2 regions of the Neptunomonas sp. XY-337 genome follow, and region 2 is predicted to be linked to the other one. Evidence: predicted binding sites of a transcription regulator. Region 2 holds the regulator's gene; the other holds the start of a gene.
The links. The regulator LexA, encoded in region 2, represses DNA repair genes until DNA is damaged. The targets are predictions, from matches to a motif close to TACTGTNTANNTANACAGTA.
Positions count from the first base shown of each region.

Region 1: the regulator LexA is predicted to act here: its motif matches at 7,333-7,352, upstream of recN (DNA repair protein RecN).

Region 1 covers NZ_SPLL01000003.1:542,095-552,039, forward strand. Annotated here, with positions in the region: gene E4L36_RS09680 (cache domain-containing protein) at 1-546, opposite strand, end outside; gene E4L36_RS09685 (YqfO family protein) at 711-1,022, opposite strand; gene E4L36_RS09690 (DUF3461 family protein) at 1,088-1,477, opposite strand; gene dapB (4-hydroxy-tetrahydrodipicolinate reductase) at 1,646-2,446, opposite strand; gene cysE (serine O-acetyltransferase) at 2,471-3,265, opposite strand; gene dnaJ (molecular chaperone DnaJ) at 3,313-4,443, opposite strand; gene dnaK (molecular chaperone DnaK) at 4,557-6,482, opposite strand; gene grpE (nucleotide exchange factor GrpE) at 6,599-7,177, opposite strand; gene recN (DNA repair protein RecN) at 7,365-9,023, shown strand; gene fur (ferric iron uptake transcriptional regulator) at 9,069-9,488, opposite strand; gene bamE (outer membrane protein assembly factor BamE) at 9,571-9,900, shown strand.
Region 2 covers NZ_SPLL01000006.1:287,208-297,152, reverse strand. Annotated here, with positions in the region: partial or broken gene rhlB (ATP-dependent RNA helicase RhlB) at 1-1,109, opposite strand, end outside; gene dinG (ATP-dependent DNA helicase DinG) at 1,125-3,245, opposite strand; gene lexA (transcriptional repressor LexA) at 3,372-3,986, shown strand; gene E4L36_RS14765 (SulA-like leucine-rich domain-containing protein) at 3,983-4,456, shown strand; gene E4L36_RS14760 (ABC transporter ATP-binding protein) at 4,468-4,728, opposite strand; gene E4L36_RS14755 (DUF6586 family protein) at 4,728-5,252, opposite strand; gene topA (type I DNA topoisomerase) at 5,280-7,931, opposite strand; gene E4L36_RS14745 (DNA topoisomerase I) at 8,131-8,838, shown strand; gene E4L36_RS14740 (GNAT family N-acetyltransferase) at 8,871-9,329, opposite strand; gene E4L36_RS14735 (GNAT family N-acetyltransferase) at 9,481-9,945, opposite strand, start outside.

The DNA.
Region 1 (9,945 bases), on a different contig from region 2:
CCCCGAGTGGGTTTCACTTTGCTCTACTACGTCAATCAGACCACGCATGATGTAATGCCCAGTATCGTCACGATTATCGAGTAGCGACGACCCCTCTAAGTCGGGTGCAGTCGGCAACAATATGCACTGCCCGGCCATATCATCAATAAAATAGTAACCGCGCCCACTAAAAAAACGCGGCCCACGCAACGCTTCAATTATCTGAGTTTTGAGCTGCGCCTCCGTTAGACGCTGCTGATTTTGTTGGTATAAGGAATGGGCAAGGTGGTAGGCAAGATCAACAACCTCTTTCGATTGTTGCTCCAACTCCATCTCCGCTTGTGTTGACGTAAAGCGGATATAATCATGCAAGGAGTTTAACTCGTGTGTTAGACGCTTCTTCTGTGCTTCCACCACATCGACATGCAACTCTTCCAAACGTGATGTGTCATCATAGAGTCGAGAGAAAAAGAAAACGATTGTTGTCGCGAGCAGTAATAATACTGCACCTAGCATACCTGCTGTTAGGTAACGCGGGATAGATTGCGTATCAATGTTGAGTGACATAACGGGTTACAAACGACTCCCACCAACAAAGCCCTCTGCAATCAGGGCCAAATCTGCCTTTACAAACCAAAACCTGTTTGCATAAAGCGACAACACTTTTGAAGGCGCCTACTATATCAGTTCTTTAGTAAGACCAATAGAAAAACAATATTCTATATACTGATTTAGAAGTCAGAAAGTCTCCATACGTCAAAGGCGGGTTCTTCATAGGGGTGAGTATGACGTAGCTCAGCGATGACAGATTTGATGAGCTCATCGCTGCAAACCATTTCGACCTTCCACTCAGGTAAGGTCTCGAGCTGACCATGCTGGCCTATAAACGGTTGACTCTGTTCATTAGGACGGAATTGACCCTCGCCTAAGGTTTGCCAGCAACACGCCTCATAGTCACCTATTCGACCAGCGCCGGCAGCAAAAAGGGCCTCTTTGACAAGCTCACGATGAGATTCAGGGACAAAAAACGCTAATTTATACACTTAGCTCTCCTTATGAAAGGCGGCAAAACATCGTGAGCCGATCAAAAATATCACTAAATAGAGCGTTACATCTCTTCGATCTGGCGACGCATATCCTCAATCTTACGTGAAACAACCTTCTCGAGATGCTCAATGTCATCAAGCAGCCGCTGCTTATGATCTTGGCTCGTACGCTCAGCGGCAACCAAGCTATCCAGCTCTGCAACTGCACGCAAGAAATAAGGCGATGACTCTGTAGTCGCGATGTACGGCACACGCCCTTCGTTCACACGCATATTCTTGTGCATGCGCTTGAACTTGAACTTTTTGCTCTTCGCCATCCACTCACCTTGGTGGCGATGGAAGTAGATTTTTAGGACATCAACATCGCCTTCAATGCGCGAAGTGTAACGTTCGATATCGCTAGGTTCTTCAATACCCATTTCAGTTAATGTGGGGAATTTTTCCTCTGACATAGCCCTACTGCTCCTGAATAGCGTTTCGTTATATACAAAAGTATAACGCAGACTAGCTGAAATACTCGGCAAAGCAAATAGAAAAGTCAGCCTCACCTGACTCATGTCGCGAAAACAAAAAAGCCGCTTCAAAGCGGCTTTTTATCAAGCGTTCGGCACAAGTACCAATTAACGCAGGCCCAACACATCCTGCATATCGAACAAGCCTTTATCGTGGCTTTCGAGCCACTTGGATGCGCGCACTGCACCTTTAGCAAACGTCATTCGGCTGCTCGCTTTGTGGGTAATTTCAATCCGCTCACCCTCATTGGCGAACAGCACCGTATGATCACCAACCACATCACCGGCACGAATCGTCTCAAAACCGATCTCTTCACGCGTCCGTGCACCCACTTGGCCTTCACGCCCGTAGACGGCACACTTCTTAAGATCGCGACCTAAGGCACCCGCTACCGCCTCACCCATACTAAGCGCTGTGCCTGATGGTGAGTCAACTTTGTGGCGGTGGTGTGTCTCAATGATCTCAACGTCATAGTCATCACCAAGTGTGCGAGCCACCATATCGAGCACCTTGAAACATAAGTTCACACCCACACTCATATTGGACGCAAACATCACCGCTGTTTTTTCAGCACACGCAGCTAGGTGCGCTTTCTGATCATCAGTTAGACCTGTTGTGCCGATCACCATTTTTTTACCATGCTCAGCACAGAACGTCAGGTTTTCCATCGTTGTCTCTGGCTGCGTAAAATCAATCAGCACGTCAAAATCGTCAACGATATCTTGCAAAGAGCCAGCCAACGCGACATTCAACTTGCCTACGCCGGCAAGCTCGCCCACATCAGCACCAATCAAGCTAGAATCAGGCAAGACCGTCGCTGCTGTTAGCTCGACACCATCCGCTTGGGTTACCGCTTCAACTAGTGTTTTACCCATGCGCCCAGCAGCGCCCATTACCGCAACTCTCATTATTTGTCTCTCCTGCAAAATCATTTAGCCCAGCTTGTGATCCATATCGAACGCGGGGGTTTCGCAACCCGCAGCACCGACCACTTTAGCAGGCACACCAACCACGGTGGTATGTGGTGGTACATTATCTAATACGACACTACCGCCGCCAACCTTGGCACCTTTACCGACTTCAATGTTGCCAAAGATCTTCGCACCGGCGGCGATCAAAACACCTTCGCGAATCTTAGGATGACGATCACCACTCTCTTTACCGGTACCGCCCAGCGTGACGTTCTGCAAAATGGAAACGTCATTCTCGATCACACAGGTTTCGCCGATCACAACACCTGTCGCATGATCAAGCATTACGCCTTGGCCAATCTGTGCGGCTGGATGGATATCCACCTGCAAAACGCAACTCACGCGACTTTGAATATAGAGCGCCATAGAACGTCGACCCTCTTGCCACATCCAATGCGCAACGCGATGAGCTTGCAGTGCATGGAAGCCTTTCAGGTAAAGCAACACGGTTGAGGCGAGACTAATCGCAGGGTCACGAGTTTTGACTGCGAGAATATCGCAACAGGCCGCATCAATAATGCGCGGGTCCGCATCCATCGCTTGCTCAATTAGCTCACGTAGCAACACCGGCTGCATAACATCGTCCGCTAGTTTATTAGCGAGAATGTAAGATAGCGCCGCCTTGATCTCAGCATGATTGATAATGCTCGAATGATAAAAACTCGCTAAGAATGGCTCCTTAGCCACTTCAGCTTTAGCTTCCTCTTGCAGGCTAGCCCACAACTCATCCGACGCGATACATCTTTCTCTCAACATGGACGCTCCACGGTAAACAAAACCGGGCCGCATCGCGGCCCGTTAAACTAGTCTTCAAAGAACTTTTTCACCGAGTCGAAGAAAGAATCCTTTTTAGGACTGTGTTTCTTCTGACCTTCGTCGGTGGTTTGCTGGAACTCTCGCAGCAGCTCTTTTTGTCGGCTGGTGAGGTTGACTGGCGTCTCGATCACGACACGAACCATCAAGTCCCCAGCACCGCCACCCCGCACCGGTGCAACACCTTTACCACGCAAGCGGAACAGTTTACCGGTTTGTGTTTCAGCGGGTACTTTTAACTTAACACGGCCATCTAAGGTTGGCACTTCAAGCTCACCACCTAACGCCGCATCGATAAAGCTAATTGGTACTTCACAATATAGATGGCGACCATCGCGCTCAAAAATTGCGTGTTCTCGTACGTTAACCTGCACATACAGATCACCCGCAGGGCCACCATGCGTTCCCGCTTCACCTTCGCCAGACAGACGAACACGGTCTCCTGTATCCACACCTGCTGGGATCTTAACGGATAGTGTCTTGGTCTTCTCGACACGCCCTTGGCCATGACAAGCATCGCAAGGATCGCTGATAACGGTACCTTCACCACGACACGTCGGACACGTTTGCTGTACGGCAAAGAAGCCTTGCTGCATGCGTACCTGACCAACACCGCCACATGTGCCACACGTTTTAACACTCGTACCCGGTTTCGCACCGCTGCCATCACAGACTTCACAACCCACTAGCGTTGGTACGGTGATCTTCTTCTCGACACCACGCACCGCCTCTTCCAGAGTGAGGTCCATGGTGTAACGCAGATCTGCACCACGCTGCACCGAGCTGCGACGTCGGCCACCGCCTCCGCCGCCAAAGATATCCCCGAAAACATCGCCGAAGATATCAGAGAAGCCCTCAGCACCGCCGAAGCCACCGCCACCCATCCCCGAATTGGGGTCAACGCCAGCGTGACCGTACTGGTCATACGCCGCTTTTTTCTGGGCATCCGATAAGATTTCGTAGGCCTCATTCACCTCTTTAAACTTATCTTCGGCTTCTTGGTCGTCTGGATTACGGTCAGGGTGGTATTTCATCGCCATACGACGAAATGCTTTTTTAATGTCGCGATCACTAGCGCCGCGATCAACACCTAGTACTTCGTAATAATCTCTCTTAGACATATATCCGGTTCTTCTTTCGTTCCGCGGCTAGCTCCCGCCGGGAGCCGGACACGACAACGCGGGCTAGCGCCCGCGTTGCCACATTTCAGTAATGATAAGGGCAAGCGCGAAGCTTACTTCTTGTCATCCTTCACTTCTTCAAACTCAGCATCAACTGCGTCGTCTGCTGGACCTTGCTGCTGAGCATCAGCTCCTTCAGGTGCAGCACCTTCCGCTTGAGCAGCTTCGGCGTACATCTTCTGAGCCAAGCCAGAAATCGCTTCAGTCAAGGCTTCAGTTTTCGCTTCGATAGCGTCTTTATCGTCGCCTTTCAGTGCTTCTTCAAGTGCAGAGATCGCCGCTTCAATGCTCGTTTTCTCTTCCTCTGTAGCTTTATCGCCTGCTTCTTTCAGCGTTTTCTTCGCTGAATGAACCATCGCGTCGCCTTGGTTACGCGCACTGGTTAGCTCTTCGAACTTCTTATCTGCATCAGCGTTAGCTTCAGCATCACGTACCATTTGCTCGATCTCGTCATCGCTCAAACCAGAGGATGCTTTAATCACGATAGACTGCTCTTTACCTGTCGCTTTGTCTTTCGCTGATACGTTCAAGATACCGTTGGCATCCAAGTCGAATGTTACTTCGATCTGCGGCACACCACGTGGTGCTGGCGGAATATCAGCCAAGTCGAAGCGGCCCAGAGATTTGTTCTGTGATGCTTGCTTACGCTCACCTTGAACAACATGGATCGTTACAGCGTTTTGGTTGTCATCAGCCGTAGAGAAGATCTGCGATTTCTTCGTTGGAATGGTAGTGTTCTTCTCAATAACCGGTGTTGCCACACCGCCCATCGTTTCGATACCTAGCGTTAGCGGTGTTACGTCCAATAGCAGGACATCTTTCACATCGCCAGACAGTACCGCGCCTTGAATCGCTGCACCCATCGCCACCGCTTCATCAGGGTTCACGTCACGGCGTGCTTCCTTACCGAAGAAGTCAGCAACCACTTGCTGTACCAGCGGCATACGTGTTTGGCCGCCCACAAGAATCACTTCATCAACTTCCGATGTGCTCAAGCCCGCATCTTGCAACGCAGTACGGCAAGGGTTGATAGAGTTAGTTACCAAATCTTCAACCAAAGACTCCAGCTTCGCACGTGTCACTTTAACGTTAAGGTGCTTAGGACCTGTCGCATCGGCAGTGATGTAAGGCAAGTTAACGTCAGTTGACTGAGCAGAAGACAGCTCAACTTTTGCTTTCTCTGCAGCTTCTTTCAAACGCTGTAGCGCCAGTGGATCATTGTGCAGATCGATACCAGACTCTTTCTTAAACTCAGCGGCCAAGTATTCAATCAAGCGCAGGTCGAAGTCTTCACCGCCTAAGAAAGTATCACCGTTAGTCGCCAAAACCTCGAACTGGTGTTCACCGTCAACTTCTGCAATTTCGATGATGGAGATATCGAATGTACCACCACCTAGGTCATACACAGCGATTGTTTTGTCGCCAGACGACTTATCCATACCGTAAGCCAATGCCGCAGCTGTTGGCTCGTTGATGATACGCTTAACATCTAGACCCGCGATTTTACCGGCATCTTTAGTTGCTTGACGCTGCGCATCGTTAAAGTAAGCAGGTACGGTAATAACCGCTTCTGATACAGACTCACCCAAGTAATCTTCCGCTGTCTTCTTCATCTTCTTAAGAATTTCAGCAGATACCTGCGGTGCAGCCATCTTCTGGCCTTTAACTTCTACCCAAGCATCGCCATTGTCTGCTTCGATAATTTTGTACGGCACCATTGTGATGTCTTTTTGCACGACATCGTCTTTAAAACGACGACCGATCAGACGCTTGATCGCAAACAGCGTATTGTCTGGGTTTGTCACCGCCTGACGTTTTGCCGGTTGACCCACCAATACCTCACCATCATCTGCATAACCGATTACAGATGGAGTTGTGCGATCGCCTTCTGCGTTCTCAATAACGCGTGCTTTTTCGCCTTCCAATACCGCGACACAAGAGTTCGTTGTGCCAAGGTCGATACCAATAATTTTACCCATGCCTGTCTACTCCGATATTTGTTACCCGCTCGGACGGGCTAAAAATCTGTTTTTTAACTACTTGCCTTGTTAATGGCTGCATGTTTTGCAATTTCAAGGCTTTTAATAAGGTTTTTTTAACCTTTAGCGACCATAACCATTGCAGGGCGCATTAAGCGGCCGCTCAAGCTATAACCCTTTTGCATAACCGCTACGACCGTATTCGGCTCTGCATCAGGCGCCTCCACCATCGACATCGCTTGGTGCAGCGCTGGATCAAAAGCTTCACCTTGCGGATCAAGCTGCTCAATGTCGAACTTCGCAAGGCCGCTTAAGAACATCGACAACGTCATCTCAACGCCTTCTCGGATCGCCTTTGTTGCCTCTTCATCGCCGCACGACTCAATGGCACGCTCGAGGTTATCCACGATTGGCAGCATCTCATTAGCAAACTTTTCCAGACCAAACTTATGCGCTTTCTCGACGTCTTGCTCTGCGCGGCGACGTACATTTTGCAGCTCTGCTGCGGCACGCAACGCTTGATCTTTTAGCTGTGCAACCTCGTCCTGTGCTGCGGCAAGTTCTGCTTCGAGCCCGGCTTCGTCCTGTGTCTCAACAGACTCATCTAAGATCTCTTCCTGGGGTGCGGCCTCAACCTGTTTTGCTTCTGCCTCAGGTGATTCAACCTGTTCGTTTTGAGTGTGTTCAGATGACATCGAGATATCTCCCATTAGCGCTGCCAAAAATAAAAAATAACTGCTTGGTAAATGGGGATATAGGGATGGCTATTCAACCCCTGCGAAGGCGATTTTTTCAAATTATTCGACCACGAATTGATTGCATCGCGTACAGAAATAACCTATACATAAAACACTGTATAAAAACACAGATACGGGCTTGCATATGTTAACTCAGCTGACCATCCGCAATTACGCCATCGTTGAATCGCTAGACCTTGAACTTAGCCAAGGTATGACCGCCATTAGTGGTGAAACCGGTGCTGGCAAATCGATTATGCTCGATGCGCTAGGGCTGACTTTGGGCGATCGCGCCGATAGTGGCAGCGTAAGGCAAGGCGCCGAACGCGCTGAGATCATTGCCAGCTTTGATATCTCAGCGTTACCAAGCGCCCATCAGTGGTTAACAGAGCAAGAGCTAGATCTGGATGGGGACTGCATTGTCCGCCGCGTGATCACCAAAGAGGGCCGCTCTCGCGGTTACATCAACGGTCAACCTAGCCCACTTAGCAGTCTTAAAGAGCTAGGAGAGCACCTGATCGCGATTCATGGACAGCACGAACATCAGCGCCTGATGAAGAAAGAGCACCATCGCGAGCTGCTCGACCAGTTCGCGCAACAACAGTCTTTGGCCTCTAAAGTGCGCCAACTATATACCCAATGGCATGAGCAAAAGCAGCACCTTGAACGCCTGCAAACACTTGATGATGAAGCACAAGCGCGCTTACAACTGCTGAGTTATCAAGTTGAGGAACTCAACCAACTTGCACTTGGCGATGACGAGCTGAGCACACTCGAGGTGGAACACCAAGAACTGAGCCAAGCGGGGCAGATTTTACAAAATGGCCATCATGCACTATCGCTTACAGCCGATGGTGAGCAAGACAACTGCTATCAGTTATTGCATCAAGCGATTCACCAGCTCATCGAGCTTCCTAAAGGCGCAGCGACAGAGCAAGTTATTGACCTGCTCAGTAGCGCCCAAATTCAGATCGAAGAAGCCAATCAGGAGCTACGCCACTACCTAGACCGTGTCGATATCAACCCAGCTCGGCTCACCGAAGTTGAAGAGCGCCTATCAAGCATCTACGAGATGGCACGTAAACACCGCGTATCCGCCAAAGAACTCCCTAGGCTGCATACTCAGTTAGCCGAGGAGCTAGCATCACTTAATAGCTCAGATGAGGCAATTGCATCACTAGAAGCCGAGGTGAAAGCGCTTTTTGAACGCTACAAGCAACATGCCGATAAGCTCAGCAAGGCGCGCCAAAAAGCTGCCAAAAAGCTCAATGCTCTGATCGATACAGAACTCAGCGAACTGGGTATGCCTGCAGCGTCATTCATCGCCACACTGAATGAAGCCGCTAAACCAACGCCTTATGGTTTAGAGGAGATTGAGTTTTTAATCGCCACCAACCGAGGTCAACCCGCACGCGCTCTAGGCAAGATCGCATCAGGTGGCGAACTGTCCCGTATCAGCCTTGCAATACAAGTTATTACCGCTCAAACAGCAACCACGCCAACACTCATTTTTGACGAGGTGGATGTGGGTATCGGGGGAGCCATTGCAGAAGTGGTAGGCCAGAAATTACGCCAACTTGGCGAACGCTCACAAGTGATGTGCGTAACGCACCAACCACAGGTGGCCTCACAAGGGCATCAGCATCTTTTCGTTAGCAAGAAAGCCAGCCGCTCTAATACTCAAACTCAGATAAATGCGCTACAGCAGAAGGATCGAATTGAAGAGATCGCCCGTATGTTAGGCGGGATTGATGTGACACAGCGCTCCAGAGAGCATGCAAGAGAAATGCTAGGGTTAGGCTAGAGCCGGTACGCACACGGCTTAACACCGGGCGTACCAAAGCGCGAATTACTTATCAGTCCCTTTGTATTCGCCGTATAGGTAGATCGTGCGATCAGTAATCTCAAAGCCCATCGTCTCTGCGATCTCATTAAGCAGTTCGTTCAAGCGCGGATCGTTAAACTCTTTCACAACGCCAGACTTAACGCAGACCATGTGGTCGTGGTGTTCATCGCGGGCTAGCTCAAATACCGAGTGGCCGCCTTCAAAGTGATGACGCGATACTAAGCCAGCGCCTTCAAATTGAGTAAGGACACGGTAAACCGTTGCCAAGCCGACATCTTCACCCATCTCCATAAGGAGTTTGTAGATATCCTCTGCGCTAAAGTGATCTCCCTCACTTGCCTGCTCCAGAATCTGATAAATCTTAACGCGCGGCAGCGTAACCTTGAGGCCAGCCTTTCTTAACTCTTGATTTTCGAGGGACATGATCTTTTCTCTATTGATTCCAACAAGTGAATGTTAGACTCTAATTATCGTTATTTACACCACAAAGTGAAGCCAAATAAAGATGCGAAAGGTTCTTATCAGTATTATCGCGGCTACAGTGATCTCGGGATGCTCTGAATTTCCGGGCGTCTACAAGATAGACATTCCACAGGGCAACATCGTAACACAAGAAATGGTTGATCAACTGCGTCCCGGCATGAACCACAACCAAGTGCGCTACGTCCTTGGTACACCGTTAATCACCGATACTTTCCACGATGGCCGCTGGGACTACGTCTACACAATCAAGAAAGGTAACGGCGATTACTCCCGTGAGCGCTTCTCGGTATTTTTTGAACAAGGCAAACTGGTAAAGGTATCTGGCGACTATCGCCCATCGCCAAGTAACTAAACCTTTGCAGCCCCACGAATGCGGCACTTAGCTGCATGAAAACGC
Region 2 (9,945 bases):
CCACGGCCTGCAACATCCGTTGCCACTAACACTTCGATCTTGCCGTTACGGAAATCTTCCAGTGTTTTTACACGTTTGTTCTGCGGAATCTCGCCAGACATCAACGCGGCTTTCACACCATCTTTCTTCAGGCGCTCAGCAAGATCGCGGGTTTCATGGCGACGGTTACCAAACACAATAACGCGCTCGATATTGTTAACGCGGATGTAGTTACGCAATAACTTGTATTTTTCGCTGCTAGAGACCAAGAAGACCTGCTGCGAGATATTTTCAGAGGAGCGCTGTTGCGCCTCGATCTCAATCTGCACAGGATCTTTCGTCCACTGGCGCGCCAAGTTCATGATATCGTCGGTAAAGGTTGCACTGTAAAGCAGCGTCTGGCGCTCTTCGCCTTTACGCGGCGTGTTACGGATAATTGTACGTACATCAGGGATGAAGCCCATGCTTAGCATACGGTCAGCTTCATCAAGCACGAGCACTTCAACGTTGTAGAGATCAACATCTTTGGAGCGCACGAAATCGATCAAACGGCCCGGCGTTGCAACCAAGATATCAACAACGCCCGATTTTAGCTGCGCGCGCTGTTTGTCATAATCCATACCGCCAACCAGCGATACCACTTTCAGTTTCGTATACTTACACAGTCCTTCAGCATCTGAAGCGATTTGCAGCGCTAATTCACGCGTTGGCGCGATAATCAGTGCACGAGGCTCACGCAAACGCTGATCATCTTCAAGTTTGTAATCGAGCAGGTCGGTGATGATGCCCACCAAAAACGCAGCCGTTTTACCGGTACCGGTTTGCGCTTTGCCGATGATATCGAGGCCAGCTAACGCAGGCTCAATCGTTTCGGCTTGGATCGGTGTGCAGTATTCGAAACCGAGATCGTGGATCGCACGCATCAGTTTATCGGGTAGATTAAAGTCGTGAAAACGCTTTTTACCTTCGACCTTCGCTACCACAAAGTCTGAAGGTTTCCAGCTGGACTCTTTCCTAGGCTTACGGGAGCGATTTCCGGAACGACGACGATCTTTACGCTCTCCCTTAGCCTTCTTGCTGGTTTCTGCGCTGACTGCTTCCTGAGATGTCTTATCTTTTTTGTCTTCCAACGTACTAACTCTCTTTTAACCTATTTCCCGACGAAACGGGGGTAATGAATCCAATAATTGACGGCCATAACGGCGCGTTACAACACGGCGATCTAACAACACGACCCGGCCGCTATCTTGCTCTGTTCTTAGCAGTCGTCCGACTGCTTGAGTTAAACGCACCGATGTTTCAGGAACGGTCCATTCCATAAATGCGTTTCCACCGCTCTGCTCTATCCACTCAGACATGGTGGCATCAACCGGATCATCCGGCACGCTAAACGGCAATTTAGTGATGATGACCTCTGTAAGGTAGTCCCCCGGGAGGTCCACACCCTCAGCGAACGACGCCAAACCAAATATAATACTCGGCGCATCATCATCCACACGTAGTTTATGTTGGCGAATAATCTCATTTTTGGTGAGATCCCCTTGCGCTAACACAAACCCTTTTAATCGTTCGGGCAACGCCTCTAGCACAGCGTACATCTGCCGCCACGAGCTGAATAATACCAGTGTTGCCCGTGCTTCGGGCAGGGTTTTATTCAAAAACCTGCTAACTTCTTCTTGATGCTCATCAGGCTTACCCGGATCACTGCTCATTGGCGGTATCATTAGGGTTGCCCGCTGCTGATAATCGAAGGGGCTTGGGAGCCTCTCGCAAGTAACATCCGCGGGAAGACCCAGCTCATCGATAATCCGGTCAAAGCGCCCTAACGCTGTCATCGTTGCTGATGTGAGCACCGCGCCAAACGCGTGCTTCCAGAGGTTTTCCTGCAGCGTCGCCGCAGCTGACACGGGGCTGCTTTGGCAATCAAAGTCGCGACCATCAAGCGATTCGCGCAGCGAGATCCAACGCGCCGTCGGTGCGCTACCTTCTGGGTCAGGTGTTGCGTAGCTTTTATTAAGTGCATAGATCGCTTGTGATCGCAGCCATATCTGGCCGACACGCGGATACCAGCGCTCAGCCACATCCTTGCTGATTTCGGGAACACCACCATCTAGCGCTTCTTTCAGTACATCCAAGATCTGCTCGGCCTTGAGCATCCACTTTTCGGTGGCAAACGCCATTTGTTTAGCTGTTTCGCTGAGCTTTTCAGGAATAAGCCCCTGCGGGAAACGGAAACGCTCAGGCACACTTTCTTGGCCATCAATCAACATCAGATGGAGCGTAGTGTTGAAGCCATCCAAAAAGCTCATCATATCAACACCCGGCTGGGCCATCTTTTCTAGATAGTTAGTGATAACGGGGTGATGATCTGTTTCGTCTAACAGTTGATTGAGCTGCTTTTCCGATCCTTTCAGCCACTTTTGCGTCGCCTTAATCCGCATACTGTAGGAAAAGTGGCCAATGGCCTTCGAGGCAAGGTGGTGTGCCTCATCGAAGATATAGATGCTGTTTTCTGGCTCAGGCAGAATAGCACCGCCGCCCAAGGAGAGATCAGCCAAAACCAAGTCGTGGTTGGCAACCACGATATCGGCTTTATCCATGGTGTCGCGCGACTTGTAGAACGGGCACACCGAAAAGTTGCTGCAACGGCGGTTGGTACAACGGGTGTGATCGCTAGTCAGCGGATACCATAGGGGCTCGTCTAGCTCTTGTTCTAAGCTGTCACGATCGCCATCCCATTCACCTGCGGCAAAGCGGTCTAGTAGCTGGCGATATAACGCGATGACACCGGCATCCAGCTTCTGATCAACCTCGTCCTCATACAGCGCCATCTGACCTAACTCATCTTGAGAGATCAGCAGTTTCTCCGCCTGTGAAATACAGAAGTAACGCCCTCGCCCCTTAGCCAGTACGTATGACACATAACCATCAACTAGCTTTGCAGCCTCTGGGAGGTCTTTATTGATCAACTGCTCCTGCAAGGCCACGGTGGCCGTTGAGATCACAAGCGATTTACTGCGTGCTTTCGCAATGGGGATGGCACTCAGCAAATAGGCCATCGTCTTGCCGGTGCCAGTACCGGCCTCGATCACGCACAGATGGTTTTCGCTGGTGCGCTCTTTCTTGTCGCCAAAGCTGATACCACCCAACGTACGCGCCACCGCCGCAATCATCATCTTTTGCCCATAACGGGGCTTCAAATCATGTTGCTGCAAGAAGGTGCGATAGCTTTGCTGGATGGTTTGTTTTAGATCGTCGCTTAACAAGAGAAAACTGCCCTATTTAATCGTGCGGCGATCATACCAATTTACTGGATATATAAACAGAGAAATGACTTTACTTGACTCACTTGCTGTATATAATCACAGATACTGTATATAAAAACAGGCACGATTATGAAGCTCACAAAAAGACAGTCAGAAGTTTTAGCATGTATCCGCGAACACATCGAAGCCACCGGATACCCGCCAACACGCGCCGATATTGCCAAGACACTCGGCTTCAAATCTGCCAATGCAGCAGAAGAACATTTAAAAGCGCTCGCCCGCAAAAACGCCATTGAAATCATCCCCGGCACCTCGCGTGGTATCCGCATTCCCGATCTTGAACAACCAGACCAAGGATTGCCGATTGTTGGCCGCGTAGCTGCGGGCTCTCCGGTGCTGGCGCAAGAGCATATAGAAGAGCATTGCACCATCTCATCCGACTTCTTTCATCCACCGGCGCACTATTTGCTGCGGGTCAAGGGCACGAGCATGAAAGATGTCGGCATTATGGATGGAGACCTCCTTGCTGTTCATCAATGCACCGAAGCAAGAGAAGGCCAAATCGTTGTCGCGCGTATTGGCGACGAAGTAACAGTGAAGCGCTTCCATCGCGAAAACCACATGGTCTATTTGATTGCAGAAAACCCTGAGTTTGAACCGATTGAAGTCGACCTACGCGAATCGGAGCTATCGATTGAAGGGCTAGGCGTTGGTGTTATACGCCAAGGAAGTGAGCCATGATGGAGCAGCTGCCGTTTATCATGAGCGAGGCGCGGGTTAAAAAACCTGCGCGCGTGGCGAATACTCAGATCCGCCGTAAACCCATCAAAGCAAAAAACGACACCCGCTACGGAAAAATTACGGAAATCATCACCGCAACAACCAACCTAGACGATGTACCATTTTTAATGCCATTGCTGGCACAACTCAGCGCTGATGATCGTTGGTTTGCTTGGATTGATCCACCAAAAGACCTGCCGAAAGAGATGCTGATTGAGGCAGGTATAGACCTAAACAAGGTGATCTTGCTTCACCCATCAACAAAAAACAGCGCACTCGATTTGGCGGCCAAAGCCCTTCGGGCTGGCACCTACCATGCAGTTATCAGTTGGCAAGGCGCTATTACAGAAAACGAGATTAGCGCGTTAGAAGCGTCGGCCACTGCGGGCAGAAGCCATGGAATTTTAGTGCGTACGCGCCGTACACACTAAAAGTCAGCGGGTCAATGGATGACCGATGGCATGGGAGGCTCGGATGCTTTCTCAACCTCTTCAGATAAATCAGACATAATCTGCGCACCTGCAACCAACATCAGCCGCGCAAGCTCTTCAGACTTTCCACTTAAGTTGGTTTTCACCTTCTCGGATATATTCAACGTCATCAGCGGTGTTTTTTCACCCGCTTTACGCATGACATAATCACCTGATTCGAGCTTTACAATCTCCAACACCGTTTCCGGCTGGTCTACATCACTACTATCCATTACCACTCTTGCATTCCGGCGCGTAGCCGCTCAACTAAACCTTGGAACTCACCAAACCAGCGTCGGTACTCGGCTAGTATGTCCGAATCCTCTGCGTGGTCTGGGTTTATTTGCATGACATGAATCTCAGATACGCTCACCGTATCGGAGGCGGCCTTACGCTCATCAGATGCGAGCCAACACGCATCATACGCAGCGAGCATCTTATGCAGCCAACTGCTTTCATTCGCCTCTAGATTGTGCAGCTCGGCACGCTCTGGCGATTCTTGGCCAGACGCTTCAAACTGCGCTTCTAGGTCGGCAATCGTGTTTACAGCTGCCGGACTAAAACGATACTTCTCTGCAATCTCGCGCAAGAACGCACCATAGGCGGACGCCAAGTGAAACAACACCGATTCGTTGTATGACTCAACCTCTGCATGCTGGCTCCAGCCGGTCGATTGATGAGCGCGCTCCAGTGCTTCTAGGTGCAACCGCACAAAATGTAATTTTTGGTTGGTTCTTGCTAAATATAGATCGCTCATCGTCTCTTCCTTTGCGTTACAGCGCCATCACTTTTTCTTCGCTTTAGCCTTAGGTTTCGGTTGCTCAACCACCCAAGCACCCTCTTGATAGAATGCACGCCAGCCGGTTGCTTTGCCATTGACCTCAGTCATCACATACTGCTCCTTTGTCTTGCGGCTATAACGTACGATCGTTGGATTACCCTCGGTATCGTGCGTTGGCGCGCTAAACAAGAACGCGTACTTTGGATCAATCTCGCTCTGGTGCGGTAGTAGCTCAGCAATTTTAGGCGCACGCGTCTCGCGGTTACGCGGGAACTGGCTCGCTGCCAAGAACAGACCTGATGCACCATCACGCAGGATGTAGGTATCTTCTACCTTTTCACAAGCCAGCTCTGGCATCGGCACTGGGTCCATTTTTGGTGGCGCAGGCTCACCATTTTTCAGCAGTTTACGCGTGTTCTTACACGCTTCATTAGTACAGCCGAAGAACTTACCAAAACGGCCATTCTTGAGCTGCATCTCGTTGCCGCATTTATCACACTCGATAGACGGACCATCATAGCCTTTGATGCGGAATTGCCCTTTTTCGATCTCATAGCCCGAGCAGTCGGGGTTATTGCCACACACATGGAGTTTGCGTGTTTCATCGATGAGATAACTATCCATCGCACTGTCGCAGATGTGGCAGCGGCGTTTGTTGATCAGGATGCGAGATTCCTCTTCATCATCACCATCTACGCTAACCACCTCATCGCCCGGCGTGAGATTAATAGTCGCCTTGCAACGCTCTTTAGGCGGCAAGTTATAGCCTGAACAGCCTAAGAACACCCCGGTACTGCCGGTACGGATCATCATATGGCGGCCACACTCTGGGCAGTCGATATCTGTATCCGTTGGCGTGTTAGGGCGCATTCCATCTTCACTGCTCTGCGCCTCTTCCAGCTTGCGGGTAAAGCCTGCGTAGAAGCGGTTCAGTAGCTCGCGCCATTCAGCCTCGCCGTGGGCGATATCATCAAGGGCATCTTCCATACGGGCTGTAAAGCTGTAGTCCATCAGATCGTTGAAGTTTTCGTTCAAACGCTCTGTCACGATATCGCCCATTTTACAGGCGTAGAAACGGCGGTTTTGGACTTCAACATAACCGCGATCCTGAATCGTCGAGATAATAGACGCATATGTCGATGGGCGGCCAATACCTCTTTTCTCAAGCTCTTTAACTAAGCTTGCTTCTGTGTAGCGAGCGGTTGGCTTAGTGAAATGCTGCTTCGGCTCAAGATCAGATAACGTGAGAATTTCGCCGGATTTCACATCCGGAAGGATGATATCTTCATCACCTTTGCCTTTGCTCGGCATCACTTTGGTGTAACCGTCAAAGCGCAGAATACGGCCCTTTGTGGTTAGCTCGTAATCGCCAGCCTTCACGGTAATTCGGGTACTGGTGTACTGAGCTGGCGTCATTTGGCACGCCAAGAACTGACGACGAATCAGGTCGTATAGGCGCTCTGCGTCGCGCTCCATGCCTTTTAGGCTGACCGGCTCAATAGAAACATCTGATGGGCGAATCGCCTCGTGGGCCTCTTGAGCGCCCTCTTTACTGCTATAACTGTTCGCTGTCTCTGGCAGGTACTTACTACCGAAGTTATCGCCAATATACTCACGGCAGGCCGCAACCGCTTCTGCACTAAGGTTGGTGGAATCGGTACGCATGTAGGTGATATAACCCGCCTCGTAGAGGCGCTGGGCCATCATCATGGTCTTTTTAACGCCAAAGCCCAAACGCGTGCTTGCAGCTTGCTGTAGCGTTGATGTGATGAACGGCGCAGATGGTTTGCTGCTGGTTGCGCGGTCGTCACGGCTGACCACTTCCAGTGTTGACTGGCGCAACTGCTCTAGATGCTGCTGTGTCTCTTGTTCAGAGGTTGGACGAAACGCCTTACCCGCGTTTTTGGCAACCTGCAGGCGCAGCGCATCTTTCTCTTGCGTTTCAGCACCGGCGTGTACTTCCCAGTACTCTTCTGGGATAAAGGCACGAATCTCTTTCTCGCGCTCAACAACCAGCTTTACAGCAACCGACTGTACTCGCCCAGCCGATAGGCCGCGAGCAATCTTTTCCCACAGTAAAGGCGAGAGCATGTAACCCACCACCCGATCCAAAAAGCGACGGGCTTGTTGAGCGTTAACATGGTGCATATCCAGCTCGCCTGGATCATCAAACGCTGCCGTGATAGCCTTTTTGGTGATCTCGTTAAAGACCACACGACGGTAGCGCTCATCATCACCACCAATCGCCTCGCGCAGGTGCCACGCGATCGCTTCCCCTTCGCGGTCCAAATCGGTCGCGAGATAGATAGTGTCGGCATCTTTTGCGAGCCGTTTTAGCTCATCAACAACCTTCTCTTTGCCCGGCAACACTTGATAGTGCGCTTCCCAATCTTTTTCTGGGTTAACGCCCATCCGTGCAATCAGCTGCTCTTTCGCCTTTTTGGCTTTATAGACAGCTTTCTCGTCGGGTGACATCTTACGCGTTAACGCCGCTTGTTTAGCACGAGCTTTAGGGTCGCTCTTTTGTGCACTGCCGCTGGTCGGCAGATCACGGATGTGGCCCACACTGGACTTAACTACATACTGGTTACCAAGGTACTTATTTATAGTCTTGGCTTTTGCGGGTGATTCCACAATTACGAGTGATTTTCCCATCGGGTCGATGTCCTCGGGCTAAACGGCGATACAAAAACAGCGAGCATATATAGGGGCTTAGCGCCCTTCGGTCAAGCAAGTCTGTCAAAAAACTGATTTACTATTATAATCTATGACCATTAAGTTACTTTTCAAGCGCTGGGACAGATTGAATAAAAAATACTTTTTATTCAACCACTTGTGATAGGTTATATCGTATATGTCTGAAGAAAATCTAATCTATCTGCTTATAATAGCCCTTATTGGCTCAATTGCTGTATCGGTGAGCTACTTTATTACCCGCCGAGAAACCAACGCGCGCAACGTTTCTAACCGCCTGCAATGGCTTGGCAAACAGACGCTACACTGCTTAGAAGCGATCAGTATGCTCAAAGCAGCAGGCTGTATGCCGGAACTGCTGGATAGGCTGAATCGCCATGCGTTACGCTATATCGAAGAGATCAGCACACTCGCGCCTGACTCAGACCTCATGACCCAAGTGAACGCCCAGAAAGAAACCGCCGACCGCATGACACAAGGGCAACGGGGCTTCACGAGTGATCGAGACCTCAAGCGCTTCCAGATCTATGTGAACTACACAGAGAATCTACTTAAAGATATGGTAGAAAAAAACGAGCTGCCCTATGCGCTCGGCTCCAGCTACGCCAAAGAGCTCTATTGGTTGAATATTCGCGTGGTTGCTAACGCGCACGTTAGCCAAGCGAATCAACTGCTAACACAGAATGATAAACTGACTGCCCTATCCCACTATAAGCACGCTAAAGCCGTTTTGGTGCGCGCGATGGTGCCACCGAAACAGAAACAGCCACTGATCGATGAGATCCAGCCCCGTATCCTTGAACTTGAACCCAAGAAAATTTACCGTGGCGGCGCGCTCGAGGACTCATTAGACAGCTATTTAGGCTAACGTCCCCAGAGGTGCGTTAAAGCCAAACTGAATTAATCCGCTTTTACCTCACGCAGGTTAAGGCTTAACGCTTGATAACGCAGCCCCGACTCAACCGCCACAGTGCCCACTCTCTTAAAGCCAAACCTCTCATAAGCGGTCACGGATGAGAGTGATGCTTTTACCGTGACTTCATCCTTTTTTGCAAACCCAAGCACTGCATCTAACAAAGCGCGGCCAATACCGAGGCGCTGTGCGCACGGCTCGACAAAAAACATCGCGATATGCTGCCCCGCTTTAAGCTCAACCACCCCAACAACAGATTGATTCCTTTCAGCAACCAAGATCACATGACCTTGCGCCGCACGCCGGTTAAAAGCCTCTGGCTCTGCTATCGATTTAAAGGTAACAACTCCCTCTTGGGATAACTCAGGCGCAACCGATTTCATAAAAGCAGCCATACAGACGTTGCTAACAGCGACAGCATCGCCAGCTACCATTTTTCTGATCATTGATACGTCTCCGATCTGACTATATGAGGTGTCTACTGAGTTTGGGTAACTCGGCGGCCTAACGCCAGGCACAGCGGAGAGGTACAATGGCGGCTTTGGTACGAACAGCACAAAAGGTGACAGTTTTGCCGAGTCCGTCTGCTGCCGCTTGTTATGCGACTTCATACTTCATTTTGTAACCGCCAGTAATTTCAAAGCCATTAGACTTGTAAAAGCCGACTGTACGATCGAACTCTGGTACTGGTGGTGTACATAACTCTAGGCGCTTCCATCCTTGCTCTTTCGCGAATTCTACAATCGCTTGGATAAGAAATTTCCCAATCTCTTTTGATCGATATTCTGGAGCCACGTAGAATTCTTGAATTATTCCAAATTTTCCCTCGGCATAGAGCGAGTGACTTTCACAGATAGCACCAAACCCAACGATTTTATCCTCATCAAATGCGGCCATTACATGATAAATGCCATTCGACACATACTTTTCACATAGGTCTATCGCTAGAGGAACATCAACATCGAAATGCTTAATGCCAGTTCGCTCAATTATTTCGTTCGTTAGACAAACTGCCAATTTGGCGATTTCTTCTGACTGGGACTTATCAATAATCTTGTACTT